DNA from 2 places in the Serpentinicella sp. ANB-PHB4 genome. Region 1 is predicted to be linked to the other one. Evidence: riboswitches for the same ligand, from Rfam matches in the RefSeq annotation. Region 1 holds a riboswitch; the other holds the start of a gene.
What was found. A riboswitch is a leader RNA that binds a small molecule or an ion and turns the genes downstream of it on or off. The one in region 1 is predicted to bind FMN.
Positions count from the first base shown of each region.

Region 1 (7,412 bases):
TGTTTATCAATATAAGATTAATAACGGCAGCATATCTTACTACGCCACCGTTACTCATTAACTCATAGGTTATTTCTTTATAAATACTTTTATCTTTAGTTGCTGATTATCACATTTGGCTTGGCCATCTTCACTTACCATTCCAACTAAATTTAACTCATCCTGATCTCCAGCCCCTAACAGCTCCCAGTAATAGTCTTCTACTGCTTCTTGTCTTGGGACATTCAGAGATTCATTTAATGTTTCTATCTCTTTCTTAGATATTCCATGGCAGTCTCCCAATATGGTAATATCAATCCCATTATCTATAACTTCTACATTAATATTCATTTTTGATAAACCTAGTTTGTAACAATGATTCATTAATTCATCTACTACTTTTATTGATTTGATTTTTTCATCTATCATAGCGACTCTTCCTTTCTAACAAAGGCTTCTACTACAGGTATTAATAATGCAGCGACCATACCTCCTGAAAATCCGTTGTTGTAAAGATTCATACCTCCATGTAGATAACCTACGTTCATTACCATAGCCATATGCATAAATCCTGCTAGCATACCAAATTTCCATCCAAATTCCCCGGCTATAGGGGCTAAGGTTGTACCAAATAGTGCAGCTAGCAATGGCCCCATTGCATTGGTATCCCAAACAAAGAGCTTGCTTGCTAAAAACACACCGATTAATACAGGTAGAATGTTTTTTGTGTGTTTTCCAAAGGCACCAAATCCAATAATAGTGAAGATACCACCAATTATCGGCCCATTTAGTTCTCCACCAACAAGGAGTATATAAATCATCGTTATAAAACCTAATATACCCATATTAATAAAGCTTAAACCAAACCCATCTAGAATAACAAAATCAGTTACTGCTCTACCAGATCTCCCTAGTAACGCTTTATAACCTTTAAAGGATTTGTTGTTAAATATAAGACCGATAATAAGCATAGAAACAAATATAATTGAAAGATATATCGTTAACACTGTGTTATACCCTTCTGCTGCAATCCCTAATGTATCATGATTAAATCCGAAAGCTCGTAATATTGCCATTGATAATGTTCCAACCATCCCAGCTGTAAAACCAATATTGTATAAGTTAAAACCTTGGTGAAACTTTACAAAGTGAGCACCTAACGCAGGCAAAGCAAATCCTACCAATACCCCTGCACCATTGGCTACTAAAATTGCTGGCACCATTGGTATATCATACCCGAAAGTAATCTGACTGATCAATGGGCCTAAGGCTGTACCAAATAGAGCTACTACAATAAATTTACTAAAGGTCTCTTTTTTAAGTTTAGAATAAATTAACACCCCTAATAATACTGCCCAAATATTATAAATATTTTTTCCAAATAGGGCGAATCCTCCAATTGTAAAGATAGCGGCAATAATCGGACCATTGTACTCTACTTTATTTATTTTTACAATTAGCGTAGCGATCAACATTAAAAGTCCACAGTTAAATAGCGCGGCTCCTACGTTACCAATAGCCATATAGTCACTTACAAGAATACTTTGGGCTATGGTCAGATTTTTTAAACCTTCTATGATCTCTGATGGACTATTAAAAATAAATGCTGTTAGCATAAAGAAAATAGAATATGCTAGCATTATATTAAATTTAGTACTATCTTTTACCGGTGAAAGTTTTTCTTTCACTTCATTTTCATCACTTTCTTTCGTATCTTCTTTATTACTTTGTTCATTCAGTTGGTCATCCGGTTGATTATCTAATTCTTCCTTTTCTTCGTTGTCGGACTCCACTTCATTCACTTCTTGTTGCTCATTTGATTCTAGCACCAAATCATTTTCATGATTTTCACTTAGTGAATCTACTTCCACATCTTTCTCATCCTTCATACAACTGTCCTCCTTGTTTATTCAATACCCATTATCTAGTGTCTACACAATATGTAGTGTAGCATTTTATACACATTACAAATCGCAAGGTGTAACCCAATGATTATAATGTACAATTCAAATGCAAAATATAATAATTAAAACGTTTTACCAAACTATTATAAAGCTTTGTGATATTTATCACAAGTCAAATATTAAAATAGTATTACCTATTTATAACTTTTTTGTTAGTATGCTTCTGCAATAATAAAATAAGGGAATGCATATATACGCATTCCCTTATAACTTATTTTTTACATTTCTTTATATAGGTTTGCCATTTCTATAGCAGTTACAGCTGCTTCAAACCCTTTGTTTCCTGCTTTTGTTCCAGCTCTTTCTATGGCTTGCTCTATTGTATCTACTGTTAGCACTCCAAAAATAGTAGGTATTTCTGACTCTAGGCCAACCAATGCCACCCCTTTTGTTACTTCGCTAGACACATACTCAAAATGTGGTGTGGCTCCTCTAATCACGGCTCCTAAACAAATAACTGCATCGTATTTATTTGATTTAACCATTTTCTTAGCTGTCAATGGTATTTCAAAAGCCCCAGGTACCCATGCTAAATCTATGTTGTCTGTAGAGCCCCCATGTCTTTTGATGGCATCCACTGCCCCATCTAACAATTTTGAGCCTATAAACTCATTAAATCTACCAATTACAATGCCGAATTTCATACCTTCACTGACTAATTTCCCTTCAAATACGTTCATATTATTGTTCCTCCTTGAATTCTAGTAAATGTCCTAGTTTTTGTTTTTTTGTTTTTAAATAGTATTGATTTCTTTCATTATGATTCATTTGTATTTTCTCTCTATTTACAACCTCAAGGTCATATCCACCTAGTCCAACAATTTTTTTAGGGTTATTTGTCATTAATCTGATTTTCCTAACACCTAAATCTTTTAAAATTTGTGCACCAACACCGTAGTCTCTCATATCATCAGGAAATCCTAGTTCTAGATTTGCTTCAACTGTGTCATACCCTTTATCTTGGAGGGCATAGGCTTTAAGTTTGTTGATCAGACCAATACCTCTTCCTTCCTGTCTCATATAAAGTAGTATACCCGTACCTTCCGCTTCTATTTTTTTCATTGCTGCAGCAAATTGGTCGCCACAGTCACAACGCAAAGAACCAAATGCGTCTCCAGTTAAACATTCTGAATGCACCCTTACTAAAACCGGTTCCTCTTTATTAATTTCACCTTTTACTAAGGCTACATGATGTTCTCCGTTGGTTGTATTTTCATATCCTACTATTTTAAAGTCACCATGCTTTGTTGGCATAGCTGTTTCCGTTACCCTTTCAACTACCTGTTCATGCTTTCTTCTATAAGCAATCATATCTGCTATTGTAATTATTTTAAGATCATGCTCTTTAACAAATTCCATCAGTTGTGGCACTCTAGCCATGGTACCGTCCTCATTCATTATTTCACATATAACACCTGAAGGGTGTAATCCAGCCATTTTTGATAAATCCACTGAAGCTTCAGTGTGCCCAGCCCGGACCAAAACGCCTCCCTCTTTAGCTAACAATGGGAATATGTGTCCTGGCTTTTTAAAATCTTCAGGTTTAGCTTCTTTTGAAACGGCTTTTTTAATTGTTAGAGCCCTTTCATGGGCTGATATTCCGGTGGTTGTTTCTACTGCATCTATGGATACTGTAAAAGCAGTGGTGTAGTTATCCGTATTATTGGTTACCATTTGGGGTAAGTCTATTTGTTTAACTTGTTCTTCAACCATAGGTAAACAGATAAGCCCTCTACCATACTTCGCCATAAAGTTGACCATTTCTGGTGTGATTAGCTCTGCTGCTGCAACAAGATCTCCTTCGTTTTCTCTATCTTCATCGTCAACAACAACAATAATCTTACCTTGTCTAATATCTTCAATTGCTTCTTCAATTGTATTAAATTTAAAACCCATATTCGCCCTCCTTAAATTAGGATAAAAATCCACTTTGTTTTAGGAAATCCATACTAATATCTTTTTTCTCAGGTTTTGATTCCATCTTCGTTATGTTGACCATTTTTTCAATATATTTGGCTATCATATCGCACTCTAAATTAACAAGGTCCCCGATTTTTTTGTTAATTAATATTGTTTCATCTTTTGTATGAGGTATCATTGATATTTTAAAACACTCATGATCGACATACGCCACAGTTAAACTGACCCCGTCCACAGCGATTGATCCTCTTAAAACAATGTACTTTAATAACTCTGGTGCCGCACTAATTGTTATCCATGTGGCATTGTCTTCTTTTTCAAATTGACTAATCATTCCTACCCCATCTATATGACCACTTACAATATGGCCTCCTAATCGATCACCTACAGCCACAGCCCTTTCTAAGTTAACCAAACTGCCTTGCTTCAAATCTTTTAAATTACTATTCCTAATAGTTTCAGCCATAACATCGACTTGAAATGAATTTGTTTCAAATCTATTAACGGTTAAACATACACCATTTGTAGCAATACTATCCCCTAGTTTTACATCTTTTAAAACTTCTGTTGCTTCAATTATCATACTTGATCCATCCCCACTCCGATGAATCTGTTTAACTCGCCCAATCTCTTCAACTATTCCTGTAAACATTTGTTATCTTCCTTTCTTACATAACCTTCTATAAGAATATCCTTCTCTATTGTTTGTAAGGATACGTCCTCAATTAAAAAGGCCTCGTCTACTTTTGAGAGTCCATCCCCTTCTACAGGAGTAATAGCCTCTCTCCCCCCTACAATTTTAGGGGCAATAAAGGATATGACCTTATCTACAACATTAGACTCCAGAGCAGAGTAGTTTAATGTGCCTCCACCTTCTAGAAGAATACTATCAATCTTTTTTTCACCCAGTATAGTCATCAAATCATTTAAGTCAACTAGTCCATATTTCTCTTTTGTTAATACCACATCAACGCCGTAGTTAATCAATGCATCTACCTTTGTTTTAGAAGCTTGCTCTGTTGTTACAACAATTGTTTTTTGTTCTTTAGCAGTTTGAACAACATAGGAATCCAGTGAAATCCTTAATGCTTTATCATCAACAATTATTCTCGTTGGATGATTTACTTCAACTCCCGGAATCCGTGTATTCAGTTTTGGATTATCTTCATTGACTGTAGTTACTCCTACCATAATTCCAGACACTCTATTCCTAATGTGATGAACGTATGCTCTAGATGCTTCTCCAGTAATCCACTTCGAGTTTTTTTGCTTTGTTGCAATTTTACCATCTAAGGTCATTGCGGTTTTCAAAATACAAAAAGGTCGATTTGTTGTTATGTATTTTATAAAAATTTCATTTAATAACTTTGCTTCTTTTTCCATAACACCGGTTACAACCTGTATGCCATGTTCTCTTAGAATGCTGATTCCACGCCCTGCCACCAAAGGATTTGGGTCTTCTAAGGCAACAACTACTTTTTCTATCTTACTTTTAATAATCGCTTCCACACACGGTGGTGTCTTGCCATAATGAGAGCAGGGTTCAAGGGTGACATATATTGTTGCTCCTTTTGCATCATAATTTATTTGTTCCAAAGCATCTACTTCGGCATGATTGCCACCATAGTAGCGATGATATCCTTCAGCTAGAATTTTATCGTCTCTTACAACCACCGCACCTACTAATGGGTTTGGCCTTGTTTTACCCCAACCTTTTTCAGCTAGTTGTAATGCTCTCTCCATATACTTTTTATCCATTTTACACCTCCTGTAAACGGACTTTAATTTTTCTAAAAAAATAAATGCCCTGAATTTAATAAATTCAGGGCATGTTTTGTAAAATTACATAACACATTTGCGGAAATTTTACCTACAATATACCTATTGTAAATTCCTGCTACCTTCTTTCATCCAGACTATACTGTCGGCTCTGGAATCACACCAGATCAACCATAATGGCTCGCGGGCTTCGCTATACGTTACCGCCGGTGGGGAATCTCACCCCGCCCTGAAGGACATTGTTATTTATTTGTTAATCGTATATTAGCACACCATAAATTCAATTACAAGCTTTTTTATTTTAACTTTCCCTCGGCTTTGCAACCTTATTCACTAAAATTGATTTTTCTGCATTTACGATATACACACCGATTACTATTGTTATTCCTCCTAATAGCTGTAACGGATATAATTGTTCTCCTAACATAATATTAGCAGCAAACACCCCAACAAAAGGCATTAGATTTATGTATACATTGGTTGAGGATGCCCCTAAATTTTTTAATGCAAATAGATAGAGAAAATAACATAATGCCGAGCAAATAGCACCTAAATACAAGATATGTATCCATGTTGACGGTGAAATTGGCTGCCACCTACTATGTTCCACCAAGGAAAATGGGATCAAAAATATGGCGCCAAATAAATTTTGATAAAAAGTCAAGAATACTGTTGGATATTTACCATCTAATTTTTTACTTAAAATTGAATAACTAGCCCAACTTAAAGCTGCTCCAATTAATAAAAGTGAGCCTATTATCTCTTGCATATTTGTATTTATTGATAAAGAGTTCCTAATTACAAAAGACACCCCTAGTATAGAAAGACATATTCCTAATCCTTTTTGTAGGCCAATAGGCGTTTTGAAAACAATTCTTTCTAAGATAATGGTGAATAAAGGAACAGCAGCTAATAAAATCGTTGCGTTTGCAGCACTTATCAAACTAACCCCATAATTCTCAAAATTGAAATAAATTGTTACGCCTACCAATCCACATAGCATTGCGGGGAGTATATCTCCTCTTTTCAACTTTTCTTTTTTATATTTAGCTTTTTTTATAGTAAATAAAATAATTGATGCAATGGTAAACCTTAATAAAGCTAACGTTGATGGAGGCACTTCGGCAATGGCTATCTTACTACTTGATGTAGATATCCCCCAGAAAAAAACAGTTAGTAAAATTGCTAGTGTCGACAATACTTTTTCTTTCTTATTAATATTCATTTAGATTCCTTCTTTCTTACACATATTCATTCCATTATATTTTCTAAAAATATTTTTGTAAATAGCACGCCTTTATCATTCCTACATAATATGGAATTGAACAGTATCCTTAGGAGGGGATTTTATGATAGAAGGTATTTTAATTGCAATCGCAATCAGTATAGATAGTTTGAGTGTTGGTGTGGCTTATGGTGTGAAAAAAATTAAGGTTCCCATCCTCTCGTTAATTATCCTTGATTTCCTTTCAGTCAGTTTTCTAGCCTTAGGCTTTTTTGCTGGAAATATGCTGCTTAAATTTGTCCCGGAAATATGGACTCAGATTATCGGCGCTTGTATTCTATTTACCATGGGATCTTATCTACTAATTCAAGGCTGGTTAAATTATAAATATCCTCCACATAAAGTTTCCCAATCCACCCCAATAGCAATGATTAGCATTGATTCATTAGGTATTGGTATAAATGTATTAAGGGACCCTTCTCGGGCTGATCTTGATATATCAGGAATTATCGATACAAAGGAAGCAGTCTTTCTAGGTATTGCTC
Region 1 is NZ_JAVKGO010000009.1:447-7,858, forward strand. Features, by position in the region: gene RH915_RS08140 (hypothetical protein) at 70-408, opposite strand; gene RH915_RS08145 (DUF1576 domain-containing protein) at 405-1,868, opposite strand; gene ribH (6,7-dimethyl-8-ribityllumazine synthase) at 2,162-2,623, opposite strand; gene RH915_RS08155 (bifunctional 3,4-dihydroxy-2-butanone-4-phosphate synthase/GTP cyclohydrolase II) at 2,625-3,839, opposite strand; gene ribE (riboflavin synthase) at 3,856-4,515, opposite strand; gene ribD (bifunctional diaminohydroxyphosphoribosylaminopyrimidine deaminase/5-amino-6-(5-phosphoribosylamino)uracil reductase RibD) at 4,500-5,621, opposite strand; FMN riboswitch at 5,759-5,883, opposite strand; gene RH915_RS08170 (DMT family transporter) at 5,944-6,867, opposite strand; gene ytaF (sporulation membrane protein YtaF) at 6,992-7,412, shown strand, end outside.

Region 2 (14,251 bases), on a different contig from region 1:
AACCCATTAAAGATTATATTTAAATACGGCGTAACGTTTTGTGTCATGCTTGTAGCGGGATTATATTTCTATTATGCAACAGACGGAAACTTAACTTGGGTATATATAGGGTATATTACATTTTCTCTACTTGGGTATTTAATCGCAGAAGGCATTTTACAAAAATCTGTACGAATTTTTACAAAAAAGCTTTTTGTAAATTATGCGATTTACGGTCTAATAATTACAATATTAGTAAGTACACTAGCCTTTGATGTGGTCGGGTTTGAGGGAAGAATACCAACTAAAGAAGAAATACAGGGTGTTTACTTAGGGCCAACCCATTACAGTTATGAAAGAATGAAAGAAAGTGAATCATTCAACTTTATTTACAGAGAAGAAGAAAATATAGAAAGAATATTAAATATGCACCAAACCATTATTGATAACAAATGGAATATCAAAGGAGCATCCCACCGAAGAGATACTAGACAGTTCCATATTGTATATGAACTAAATAATGGAGAAAACTTTGTAAGGACTTATAGTCCAGTGGGTAGCGAGTTTTACGAAGATTACTACGAGCCATTGGTTGAATCAAAAGAGCATAAAATAAATAATTATCCGGTACTTAATACTGCAGTTAAATCCATGCAAAGAATTCAAATCAATAGTTATACTAATGGGGGACATGTAGCAATAACGGACCCAGATGAAATAAAAGAGCTAGTAGAAGCACTAAGAAGAGATATTTTAGAAGCAGACTATGAAACCATTGAAAAATCAGGAAGATGGGGAGACATCAGTATTCTACTTGCCCAAGGAGAAGAAATGGAAAGTCTATATGGTGAAGTGATCCAAGAAATCCATACAAATTGGAGTAAAAACTTTAAACATGTAGACCAATGGCTTGAAGAGAAAGGCTACCTAAATGAAGTTAGGCTTACAGAAGATCAAGTAGCTTATATTGTCGTTGAGGAATTTCAGGGTGGATCAAGAGTAGGTTTTGAAGATAGAGATGACTCAAACACAATAAAGCGCTATGAGACCAGTGATAAAATCAAAATCAATGAGGCCCTTAAAAAATCAGGAAATTATCACAGAGGAGAACTACGATACCAAGTAGGATTTTATGATGAAAAAAATAACATGATTACCCTTGAAAACTTTTTTGAAGGAAGTGTTCCTCAGTATGTAGAGGACTTCTTTAACTAACAATTTAACAAAGAAAATATAGAGGGGAAATTCTCCCCTCTATATTAAATTAATAGAGAGCAGGTTGAACAATGTATCGTATTGACATCGTACCAATAGGTAGTCTATTATTAGTCCTTTATATAATATCCGACTTTTTCAAACACAAGAAAAGTAAGCTACTAAAACGAATAGTTAGATATAGCTTTATTTTCTATTTATTATATGTGGTACAGGTGACCACTGGGGGCATTAATATACCGCCATTAAGAGAATATCGAGGGATATCTTATCAATTAGTCCCATTTAAGTTTTTACAAGATTGGGTAGAAATGTATAATAGAGGCGGAACTGACTGGTTTTTTTTGAATTCTGTTAAACTATCTTTATATAATTTAGTAATGTTATTGCCATTAGGGATTTATTTTCCGGTTTTATTTCACATAAAAAGCTTTAAAAAAGTGGTCCTATACACAATGCTTACTTCTTTAACCATAGAAATTTACCAACTTATTTTTTCTTATTATGGACTCGTTCTTTTACGCACAGCGAATATAGATGACATAATTTTAAATACAGTAGGAGGCATCATTGGATATTTTATATATAGAATAGTTTTAAGTAAGTGGATTCATCGGTTTATTGCATAGTATAATCCAAATTAAGGAATGATGATTATTGTCGAATTTTGCTGTTAAATACTTGTCAAATTAAAAGTAAAAGGTTATAATGAAAACAAGAAAATTAAATAACATTTAATTCTTCAGGGCAGGGTGAAATTCCCGACCGGCGGTTAAAAGTCCGCGAATCAATATTTTATTGATTGAACTGGTGAAATTCCAGTACCGACAGTAAAGTCTGGATGGGAGAAGAGCGAAATAAAACTGTGATTCTACATGCCCAAGGGATTTTTCTTTTGGGCATTTTGTGATTTATTTCACAAACTTAAAACACACTGTTCTCCTCAACTTTAATGATATTATTAGGAGGAATACTTATGCAAAATGTAAATGGATCTATAGGTGTGAACAAAAAAACACTACTAACTACGAGTAATCTAGTTAAAATTTCAATGCTAGCAGTAATTGCTTATGTATTAATGTTGATACATTTCCCGTTACCAATATTTCCGGGATTTCTAAAAATTGATTTAGCAGATGTACCAGCACTAATCGGTGGATTTACCCTAGGACCAGTTGCGGGAATGCTTATTCAATTACTTAAAAATATTTTACATTTGATAACCAAAACCTCAACAGGAGGAGTAGGTGAGCTTTCAAATTTTATTGTTGGGACAGCCTATGTTGTACCAGCGGCTTTAATTTATCGTTATAAAAAAGACAAAACCCACGCAATAATCGGAACATTAGTTGGGACAGTTATAATGTCTTTTGTAGGCGCATTATCAAATATCTATTTGATTATTCCTTTTTATTCGAAAATCATGCCTATCGAAAATATTATTGAGATGGGAACTGTTGTGAACAGCAGAATTGTGGATATAAGAACACTAGTTATCTACGGAGTAACACCTTTTAATATTTTCAAAGGATTACTTATTGCACTAATAACATTACTTATCTATAAAAAGATTTCTCCGATTTTAAAGAGATAAAGTAAAAGACCCTAATCAACCAATGATTTGGGTCTTTAAACTAAGAAACTTTGGAGGAGATAAGGTGGCATTATTAAACTTATTTCTGCAACCTCTGACTAAAACCTTGTGAAAAAGATGCTAGTAATGCTTTACGTCTAGACTCATCTAACGGGAGATAGTATTTAAATTCTAAACACGTATCGTGGTTAGGCCCTTCTGGTAGTGCAAGTAATTTAGCAAATATACTACTTTTTTTTGTATCCACTTTAGTTTTTATCATAATATAATCCACCCTTCATTAAAGTTATTTGGTTAGTTCGTACCTACTAATAGAGCAAAGATTATGCCAGACTTTTTTTAGAAAGTAGAAAAAAGAAAGTGAGTGCATGGAGTAGTTGAAATTTAGAGGTTTATCTTTTAAAAAATTATGTTAAATATTAATAATTAAAATGATATTTAGGATTTTAAAAGGAAAAAATATCTTAAATAAAAAAAGGTTTGATGCAAATTTGCATCAAACCTTTTTTATTTAAATTTCAAATCAGGTAATATAGAGAATTGTATAGGTTACATGTAAATGTTGTGTAAATGCAACTGTTGCAATTACACAACAAACGCTACTGTTTTTGGTATTTTCTTCTTTTTCTAACAAAGGTAGAGGGATCAATTTCTAACGCTTTAGCCGCTGCACGAACATTTCCAAACTTTTCATAGGCTTTATCAACTAATTTCTTTTCGATATTCTCAACAACGGTTTTTAATGGTTGTAAATCCTCATCTATATTAATACTAATAGAGTTGTGTTTTTGGTATAGCTGTTTAGGAAGATCTTCTAATCCAATTTCTGAATTAGGACTAACAACTATTGTTCTCTCAACGATATTTTTCAACTCACGTACGTTGCCAGGCCAATCATATTTTATAAAACAATGATATGCTTCTGCTGAAAACTTTTTATTAAGATTATATTTATTATTTATTTTATTTGTAAAAAAGTAGATTAAAGGAACAATATCCTTTTTTCGTTCTCTTAAGGGTGGAATTGAAAATGGTACAACATTTAATCGATAGTATAGATCTTCCCTAAACAGTTTGTTTTTTACCATGTATTCAAGGTCTCTATTTGTTGCTGCAAGTATTCTAACGTCAATTTTGATAGGTTTTACACTACCAACTCTCACAATTTCATTTTCCTGTAATGCTCTCAGTAGTTTTACTTGTAGCTCTAAGGGCAATTCACCAATTTCATCTAAGAATATAGTACCACCTTCAGCTATTTCAAAAAGGCCGGGTTTTCCCTCTTTTTTTGCTCCTGTAAAAGCACCTTTTTCATATCCGAATAACTCTGATTCTATTAAATTTTCAGGAATGGCTCCACAGTTTATTTTTACAATAGGTTTATCCTTTCTGCTGCTATTCTGATGAATAAATCTAGCAACTTCTTCTTTTCCGACACCGGTTTCTCCTAATAGTAGTATAGTAACATCTAATTGCGATACCCGTTGTGCTACTTTGAGTAACTCTAGTATCTTTTCATCCTCAACAACCATATGATCAGTTTTTATAATTTGTTTTTTCAACTCTTCAATAGTTGAGAAATACTTTTCTGTAAGTTCACGATTTTTTTTTAATTCATCCTTTAAATTCACTAGTTCTGTTACGTCGCGAACATTGGTAACAACTAGTGATATATCTCCTTGTTCATCGAAAATTGGCGTCCCGGTTACTAAGGCTTTTGTACCATTTGAAAATTCTTGCTCTATAGTGGTTCTAACTCGTTTTTTTAGAACTAATAGAGATACCGATTCTGAAAGATAACCTTCTTGTACCAGTTCTTTCATATTTCTGCCTAATATTTCTTCTCGCTTTATGCCACTGATCCTTTCATAGGCTTTGTTTAGTTTTAAGGTATAGCCCTGACCATCAGTTATGTATATACCATCGTATGATGACTCAAGAATTTCATCTAATTCATTAGGAAGTATCTTTTTAAATTTTGTTTGCATAAGATCACTCCTCAAAGAGCTTTTTACTATACTATTTTCGTTATAGAAGTTTCTAATTCCTCTTAATTTCAAACAGTTAAAATATTCATTTATCTTTATACCAATAGGTAAAAAAGTCGATAGTTAATAGTAGTATGAAAAACTTTAGATTAATTTAATACAAATTGGGTAATTCTTAAAAAGAGATTGAAGTAAAAAATTGCAATTACAGTAATTACAGTATCAAAGGGTGTTATAGGTTATAACGATTAACCTAATATAACTATGCAATTTTCTTAAATAACAAAGGAGATGAGTAAATGACGAACTATTTATTTTTAGAATATCCTAAATGTACAACTTGTAAAAAAGCGAAAAAATGGTTAGACGATAATCAAATTACATATGAACAAAGGCACATAGTAGAAAACAATCCAACAGAGGAAGAACTTAAACAATGGATTAATAAGAGTGGATTACCTATAAAAAGATTTTTTAATACAAGTGGTAAGATGTATAAAGAAATGAAGTTAAAAGATAAGTTAATAGAAATGACAGAAGCCGAACAAATAAAGTTATTATCAACTAATGGAATGCTAGTAAAACGACCATTGTTAATAGGTGACAGTTCTGTACTAATAGGATTTAAAGAAGAGGAGTGGAAGAATATAAAATAACAAGTACACCCTGTAAGGTTTAAAATACCTACAGGGTGTACTTGTAGAAGTTTAAGGTTCATAAGGGTCTTCTTCATAATCAAATTCAAATTTTTCAAAGGTTGATTTATTAGTAAATTGATGCTTATCTTGATTTTTTAGAGACTTTAATCGATCATAGTAATCTTCTTCATTATCGTAATCATTAAATCTAATAGTACTCAACTCCTTAGTTTAATTTAGTAAATTTTATCACATTATTAAAGGTATTGTCTAACATATTGTATTTTGAAAGTATGATGATATAATTCTATATAAATGAAGCATATTCTTAAACAAACATGTACAGCACAGCACTATATTTTTATCAAATTAATATTCAAATGTAAAGGGTATGAAGCACATGATAATATTTTGGAGTATTATATTAATTGCTTTTTTAATGCTACTTGGCTTGAGTTATTACTTTTCAACCCTTGTAGTCTATCCGAAAACGATAACCCGTCAAAAAAGTTATTTATATGAACTGGAAAAAGAAAATTTTGACGAAAAATGGTTTAACGAGTTAGATAAAGAAGAAGTAGTAGTAGACTCGCCATATGGTTATCAATTAAAAGGTATATTTATAAAAAATCACAATTCAAAAAAAACGGTTATACTTTGTCATGGTATAACCGTTACAATGTTTGCATCTATTAAATATATAAATATATTTTTTAAAAGTGATTATAACGTGCTAATTTTTGATCATAGAAACCATGGTAACAGTGGTGGTAAAAATACTACCTTTGGATATTTTGAAAAGTATGATCTTAAAATTTTTACTGACTGGGTTTTTGATCGAATAGGTGAAGATAGTATGATCGGCTTACATGGTGAATCAATGGGGGCTGCAATTGCACTCCAAAATGCAGGTGTTGATTCAAGGATAGGCTTTGTCATTGCTGATTGTCCATTTTCTAATCTAAATGAACTCTTAAAAGTTAGATTAAAAGCGGATTACAGGCTGCCAGCCTTCCCTATTTTAAATATTGCCAACTCAATTATAAAATTAAAGAATGGATTTAATCCTAAAGATATATTGCCTATAAAAGATGTAGAGAAAAGCGATATTCCTATGTTTTTTATTCATGGGGAAAAGGATGACTATATACCAAGTGAAATGAGTATTAAAATGTATAATGTAAAGCAAGGCATAAAAAAGAGTTTCTTTCCTGAAAATGTAGAGCATGCAAGAGCCTATGTGAAAAATAAGAAAGTGTATGAAGTTTTAGTTAGAAATTTTATAGAAGAAATAGAAAGTATAACTATTTATAAAAGTAAAAATAAAGATAGTTGAATATATTACAAATATGTGTTAAGATAAAAAGGTTAGTTTATTAGTAAATAAAGCAAATTAAGTATAGACAAATTACTTTTTAAATTAAAAGGAACAAGTTAGATGCCGATTCTTTTTAAAGAGATAACATATAAAAACTGTTGAAAGTAGGTTTTTTCTATTCTTGGATTTTCAATGATAAAAATTGAAAGATAATATGTATTAGTCTAAAAAATGAAGTAGCTTCTTAAATAAAGATGTTACATACCTTTGCGGAACATGGATTAATAATAGATTATTAATAAGCCTTTTATTTGCTAACATATGACTATGTTAGCTTTTTTAATTAGAATGAATCTGAAAAGAAGCTAGAAATAAAAAGAAGGTAAAAGGAGGTGTCAATATGACACAACAAATGGTGTTAACACTAATAGGGTTGTTCCTAGTAACCGCCCTAACAAATATATTTGCAACTTTAAAAAGCATACTATTAGCAAAAAAAATTATGAATCCAGTCTATTTTTTAGTTTTTATGGATGCCATTATCTTTGCTACTGTAGTTAGTAAAGTTGCTAATTCTGACGGTGTACAGTTTGGAGTTGCCTATGCATTAGGCAAAACCTTAGGCGTATTTATTGGAGGAAAAATTGAAGAAAGATTAGCCTTAGGGATATTAGAAGTAGATGTGTTTTTAAATAATAAGAATAAAATGGTTGAGATAGCTGAAAAATTAAGAGACGAGGGCTATACAGTAAACAACTATTTAGTACGAGGAAACCATGGCCACATAAGACATAAGATAGAAGTTGTCATCAAACGTAAAGAATTTAAAATACTTGAAACAATAATGAATGATTGTGGTGTAACAGATCCAACGATGAAGATTAAAAATCTTAATAAAGTTGAAGGAAAAATTACAGTATCAAGAGCTTAAGATACCAAATGACCTGGAGGCACTATGAAAACACAAGACATAATAGATAATAATATTTTTAAAACCTTTTTAAAATATGTGTCGTTTAATGTAATAAGTATGTTAGGTATGTCATTATATGTACTAGCAGATACCTTCTTTATAGCTAACGGTGTTGGAAAAGAAGGCCTAATTGTTCTAAATTTAGCGTTACCTGCTTTTATAGGTGGTATTAATGCATTGGGATTAATGCTGAGTATGGGTGTTGGAACAATGTATTCCATATATTTAGGTAAAAATGAACCCAATAACGCAAATAGCGTATTTACTCAAGTAATGATATTGGCGTTATTTTTAGGGAGTATTTTAACAGTACTAGGCATTACTTATTCAAAAAATATTATTGCGGGCTTAGGAGCAAGTGGGGACCTGATCCCTTTAGCGAATGAGTATATAAAAACCCTTTTTTTATTCTCATTTGCCTTTATATTTAACCATATTATAATTAGTATGATTAGAAATGATGGCAATCCTAAATTAGCAATGATTGCTATGCTTACAGGAAGTATAAGTAATATTATTCTTGATTACTTATTTATATTTCCCCTTAATATGGGTATGTTTGGTGCAGCATTAGCTACAGGTCTAGCGCCTATTATTAGTCTAGTAATTTTATCTTCCCATATCTTTACTAAGAAAAATAATTTTAAGCTTATTAAAACAAAGGTTAAACGAAGTGAACTATCAAAGGTTGTTTTTATTGGCATACCAACTTATATAACGGAGTTTTCAACTGGAATTGTTTTATTTGTCTTTAATATAGTAATTTTAAGAATTATAGGAGATATTGGAGTTGCTGCTTACGGGATACTAGCTAATATTTCATTTGTATTTATTGCAATTTTCATTGGAATAGGACAAGGTATTCAGCCAATCATAAGTGTTAGCTACGGTGCTGGGAAAATGGGTTATATAAAAAAGATACTGTTATATGCATCATATTGCACAGTATTAATAAGCTGTATTTTTTATATAATTTTTATCTTATACCCAGACCCAATTATTGCTGCCTTTAATGCAGAAAATGACATGTTATTACATGAAATTGCAAAACAAGGGATGAGGCTTTACTTCCCAGGCTTTATTTTAATTGGATTAAATATTGTTATCATTTCATTTTTCTCTGCGATCGCTAAGCCAAGACAGTCGTTTATTGTTTCCATTTTAAGAGGTATGTTTTTAACAATACCAGCAGTATTAACACTACCTCATATATGGGGGATAAATGGGGTATGGCTTTCAGTTCCAATTGCAGAATTGATAACACTAATTATCGGCGTAAGGCTAATATATCTATATTTCCGATATGAAATTTCAGATAATAAAATTTGCTAACAAACAAAAGATTCTCGGTGAAGGCAGGAGAATCTTTTATTTTTGTTATGGATAAGATAGGAAATTTTAAGATAAATAAAAAATATGTTAATATAAATATATTGCAAATGACAATGTCTGAAATTGAAAATCAGTTGACTGCAAAATCATATACAAAAGGTGAACGGTATGTACAGGTGTTTTGAAGAAATACAAGATAGACTAAACGAACAACAAAAAGAAGCAGCACAGCACGTAGATGGCCCAGCCATTATATTAGCCGTTGCAGGCTCAGGAAAAACAACAACTCTTTGCACTAGAACTGCAAATTTAATTTTAAATCATAGAATCAATCCAAAAACCATTATGACCTTAACTTTTTCAAAAGCTGCAGCAAAAGATATGAAAAAAAGGTTTGGGGATGTTTTTGGACATCTTATTGATACAAACCATTTAGCATTTAGTACGATACATGCATTTGCTTATAAAATAATATTACAATACTACAGGCAAATGAACAGAAGATTAATGATTATAGAAGATAGTACGAATCCTCTAAATAAACACCGGATTCTTAAAAATATTTACCAACAGCTCAATAACGGGTATGCTACAGAAGAAACAGTAGAAGAAATGTTAAGTCTTATCACCTATATTAAAAATATGATGCTAAGAAAAGAAGAAATAGCGGGAATAGATACAAATGTTAAAAACTTTATTCAGATATATAATCAATACGAGACTTTTAAAGAAGAAAATTTGTATATTGATTACGACGATATGTTAACAGTAGCATATAAGATACTTAAAGAAAGACCTAAGCTTTTAGAAGGACTGCAAAATAGATATCAATATTGGCAAATTGATGAATTTCAAGATACGAGTAAAATACAATATGAAATGATAAAGTTACTCATACATCCTAAAAATAATATTTTTTGTGTAGGAGATGACGATCAAACCCTTTATAGCTGGCGTGGGTCCTACCCTAAAATTTTGCTAGACTTTAATAAGGTTTTTAAAAAGGCTAAAGTTTACTTCATGGAAGAAAACTTTAGAAGTACAAAAGATATCGTAGAATTAAGTGATTATATTATAGACAAGAACAAAGAACGGTATAAGAAAAATATATTTACAAATAATCTAAATGGTCCTGCTATTATGATAAATGAATTCAAAGATCAAACTGAACAGATAAATACAGTGATTGAACGTATTAAAGAAAGCAATACCGAAAAAGCTATTCTTTACAGAAATAATTTTTCAGCCATTCCTTTTATGGATAAACTCAATGAGGAAAATATTGATTTTTACATAAGAGAACATAAGTTGTCTTTTTTAAAGCACTGGATCGTAAATGATATTATCTGTTTTATAAATTTAGCCTACGATCCCTGCGACTTCGAAAGCTTTACAAAAATATACTATAAGCTTGATGCCTACCTATCGAAGGATGTTCTCAATTATGTTGGAAATTTATCTAAAAAGCAGGCCGGTAATCGTATTTTAGATATTGTTTTGACCTATGATGGATTAAAACCAAGACAAAGAGATAGAATCCATGAGCTTAAGTTAGATTTTGATGCGATAAAATCAGGAAATAAAAAGAATATTATAGGATATATAGAAAAAGAAATGTACTATGGAAAATATCTTCAAAATCAAGATCATACCCCACAGGAAACTGCAAATAACATTTTAGGTACACTAAAATATTTAGCAAGGGATTGTTCTAATGGGTCTGACCTAATGACTAAATTAGATACATTACAAATTATCATTCAAAAAGCAAAGAAAAATGTAAACAGTAAATTGATTTTATCAACAGTCCATGCATCTAAAGGATTAGAATTTGAAGAAGTCTACTTAATAGATCTTATAGAAGGGTTATTTCCCTTCACTTCAAACAGTAAAGAAGAAAATGATAGTGAAATAGAAGAAGAAAGGCGAGTATACTACGTGGCTTTAACAAGGGCTATAAACAAGTTAAGGCTTTGCACTCTTAAAACTCGGTTTAATAATCAAGTCAATTGCTCTCGCTTTATAAGTGAAACAAAATTGTTTTTAAAGAAATGCCCTAGTACGTATAATATTGGTATGAAAATAACACATAAACAGTATGGTGAAGGGGAAATAAAATCTATTTCCTCAGATAAAGTAGCAAAAGTTACTTTTAAAAAACATGGTACGAAAAAGTTATTATTAGACTTTTGTGAACAGAACAATTTAATATATGTATAAAAGCAGGGTATTTATTGATTTTTATGTACTTAGACAGAAGCAAAGTAAATGTGATAAGAATAGAGAGGATGTTATTATGAATAAAATAACCAGTGAGACCCCAAATAAGTGTTTAGACTATTGTGATATGCCTAAATTAACAGCGACTGATTATGCAACTTTAATCAGAGCGCTCGTTTACACTAAAAATAAGGAGTTACCCGTGGAGATTATTGATCATACTACGAATAGTAATATTAAGGCGCAAGTTCAATTCTTTTCAGTTGCATATTCAGAAGGAGAAGAAGGGATCTCAGATAGCATAATTATAAAATACACAACAAGCGACTCACAGGAGATAAAAACTTTGTCCTTTGAAAGCATTGGTAGAAGAAATGTAACTAAAGATAGGAAAAGTGGTACCCGTACTTTTTATAGATACCATATTAATTTAGAAGGGGAAAAGGCCTATAGGTTAACCTTTAATAGAAGAATATCTAAATCATAATATCTAAGCTTAGGGTTTAAATAGAATGTTTCTTGAGATATTTCTTTCATCTTAACATAATATATCGTACTTCTAGTGTGTCGATGATAAATAATTATTTTTTCAATAATTTATTACAAAGCGTCTAAAATAAAAGATGACTTACAGATCGTTATAATATATGATAAAATATAAAAAAATAGAGATTTACTAAGGAGTACATGTTATGTATCTATCTAACAGAAAACGTAATGTATTATTAGACGTATTGCTATTTTCAATTGTAGCGATTCTTATTTTCTTAATAAGAGACAATATTATGAATGTGGTGACACCATTTATTTATGCTTTAGTTGTTGCATTTTTACTTAACCCAATTGTCAACTTAATCGAAAGAAAAGGCATAAAAAGGATTTTTGCAATACTTATTGTTTTTTTAGTTATTATATTGATCATTTCAGCTGTGTTTGCTACATTTATGCCAAGATTAACAAAAGATTTATCAATATTTGCAAGAGACATACCTCAAATATTTGCAACAATAGAGCGGTTTGTTGTAGATTTTAGAACTGGCGAATTAGGAATACTGCCAGATTGGTCAAGGCAATTATTCGATTTTGATATAGAGATGAATAAAGTATCTGAAGTGGTAAGAAACTCATTTAATCAGCTATCTGCTGCACTACTATCTTCTACAGGTGCATTACTAGATATAATTATGACACCAATTATTGCCTTTTATTATTTAAAAGATAAAGATAAACTGACCGAATTTTTTATGCAGTACTTTAGTGAAAAACGGGCAAATAAAATAAAAGAAATTGGACGAGAAATTAATAAAGTGCTTGGTGGTTTTATAAGAGGACAACTTTTAGTTGCAACCTTTGTTGGTATTTTAACTGGACTAGGATGCTGGTTTATCGGGGTACCCTATGCCATGACAATTGGTCTTGTAGCGGGTATTACGAATATTATTCCTTACTTTGGGCCATGGATAGGTGGGATTTTACCTGTTGTACTTGCATTAATGAATAATCCTATTACGGCTATCTGGGTAACTATTTGGATTATTGTTGTTCAACAGATAGAATCAAGTTTTATATCTCCACAGATTATGTCAAATAGTGTAGGATTACATCCGCTAAACGTTATATTTTCTGTTCTTTTATTTGGAAATATTTTTGGTATACCAGGCATGATTATAGCTGTTCCTTTAACAGGTACGATCAAGGTTTTTATTAAATTTATATCTGAGTATAGAAGAGCATATAGAGAAAAGAATATACTAACCAGTGATTCCAATATCTCTGACTAAGAAAAGCCGAAGGTTAAAATTACCTTCGGCTTTAATCATAATACAGGGTGAATACCTTACGAATTAACATCTCAGTACAGTGGAGTTTTATGTTAGTGGAAGGGAAGCTTCCATAAGCTATCTGGCCTTAATAATTAAGATCTACAGTATTAATGATTTTCAATTCTTGTTGTTAAGATAGATATTTACGTAATCGTTTATTTATAATTTGTTCCCGAAAATCCTTAGTAATTGTTATGAACATAGATTGCCTTAATAAAGAATGATCACTTTCCTGCCAAGTATGATGACCTTTTTGTGCACTTCTACATATAACAAAATCATACTTATCCCCGGAGTAGATTTTAAAACCCTCAGCAATGCATCTTTTTTGAAAATCAGTTTCTACAGCTAAAGTGATATCATTAAACTTTAATTTTTTTGTTATGTCTTTTTTGTAAACTAAAGTTGCATCTGGGACATGACGAAAAAATCTATTTTGTAAACTAGGCTGATAAAGCGCAAGTACACCATTACGTGCAAAATAAATGTAAGTGGTCGCTTTACCAACAATATCAGTATCGACTTTTTTAAAACAGTTCATAGAATTAATTAAGTAAAAAGGAGAGTAGTAATCATCGTCATCAAAGTGTGCAATATAATCATACTTAGCTTTTTCTAAAGCAAAGTTTTTACATGCGCCTAAACTTGCACTTTCATCTATTTGATAAACCCTTACATTTGGGTATTTTTTTGCTTTCTGTTGCCACTTATCTAATTCCATCGTATTTTTATTTAATACAATAATTAGCTCTTTATTTTTATAGTATTGTCTATCAAAGTTGTTAAAGACTTGATCCATATGTTGATCTCTCATTGTTGGTGTAATAATGGATACAAAAGGCTGAGATGAGTTTTTTATTCGAAGATTCATAAAGTCTCAGATAGCTCCTTTCCTCAAGAATTTTTATAATTTAAAATTGATTTTTTAAGTCCTGCATCTAATGCGTACTTAGGTGACCAGTTTAACATTTCTTTTGATTTATTAATGTCGAAGAAACTATTTTCAATATCACCAGGCTTTGCTCTAGCGTATATTGGGGTTTCAGATATGTTTAAGATTTTAGAAATTAGCGCATACAGATTGATTATAGAACAGCTTTTGCCTGTTCCAATGTTTAATACTGCATTAATATTTTTTTTCATAGAGAGAATATTTGCATTTACAACGTCG
Region 2 is NZ_JAVKGO010000002.1:77,689-91,939, forward strand. Features, by position in the region: gene RH915_RS02945 (DUF6449 domain-containing protein) at 1-1,194, shown strand, start outside; gene RH915_RS02950 (VanZ family protein) at 1,266-1,823, shown strand; FMN riboswitch at 1,929-2,051, shown strand; gene RH915_RS02955 (ECF transporter S component) at 2,171-2,788, shown strand; gene RH915_RS02960 (hypothetical protein) at 2,868-3,050, opposite strand; gene RH915_RS02965 (sigma-54 interaction domain-containing protein) at 3,388-4,776, opposite strand; gene RH915_RS02970 (Spx/MgsR family RNA polymerase-binding regulatory protein) at 5,076-5,432, shown strand; gene RH915_RS02975 (hypothetical protein) at 5,484-5,636, opposite strand; gene RH915_RS02980 (alpha/beta hydrolase) at 5,815-6,750, shown strand; gene RH915_RS02985 (DUF5698 domain-containing protein) at 7,133-7,663, shown strand; gene RH915_RS02990 (MATE family efflux transporter) at 7,688-9,037, shown strand; gene RH915_RS02995 (ATP-dependent helicase) at 9,206-11,257, shown strand; gene RH915_RS03000 (hypothetical protein) at 11,334-11,744, shown strand; gene RH915_RS03005 (AI-2E family transporter) at 11,950-13,038, shown strand; gene RH915_RS03010 (glycosyltransferase family 2 protein) at 13,211-13,951, opposite strand; gene RH915_RS03015 (NAD-dependent epimerase/dehydratase family protein) at 13,975-14,251, opposite strand, start outside.
Region 2: another riboswitch for FMN. It lies ahead of RH915_RS02955 (ECF transporter S component); the one in region 1 lies ahead of ribD (bifunctional diaminohydroxyphosphoribosylaminopyrimidine deaminase/5-amino-6-(5-phosphoribosylamino)uracil reductase RibD).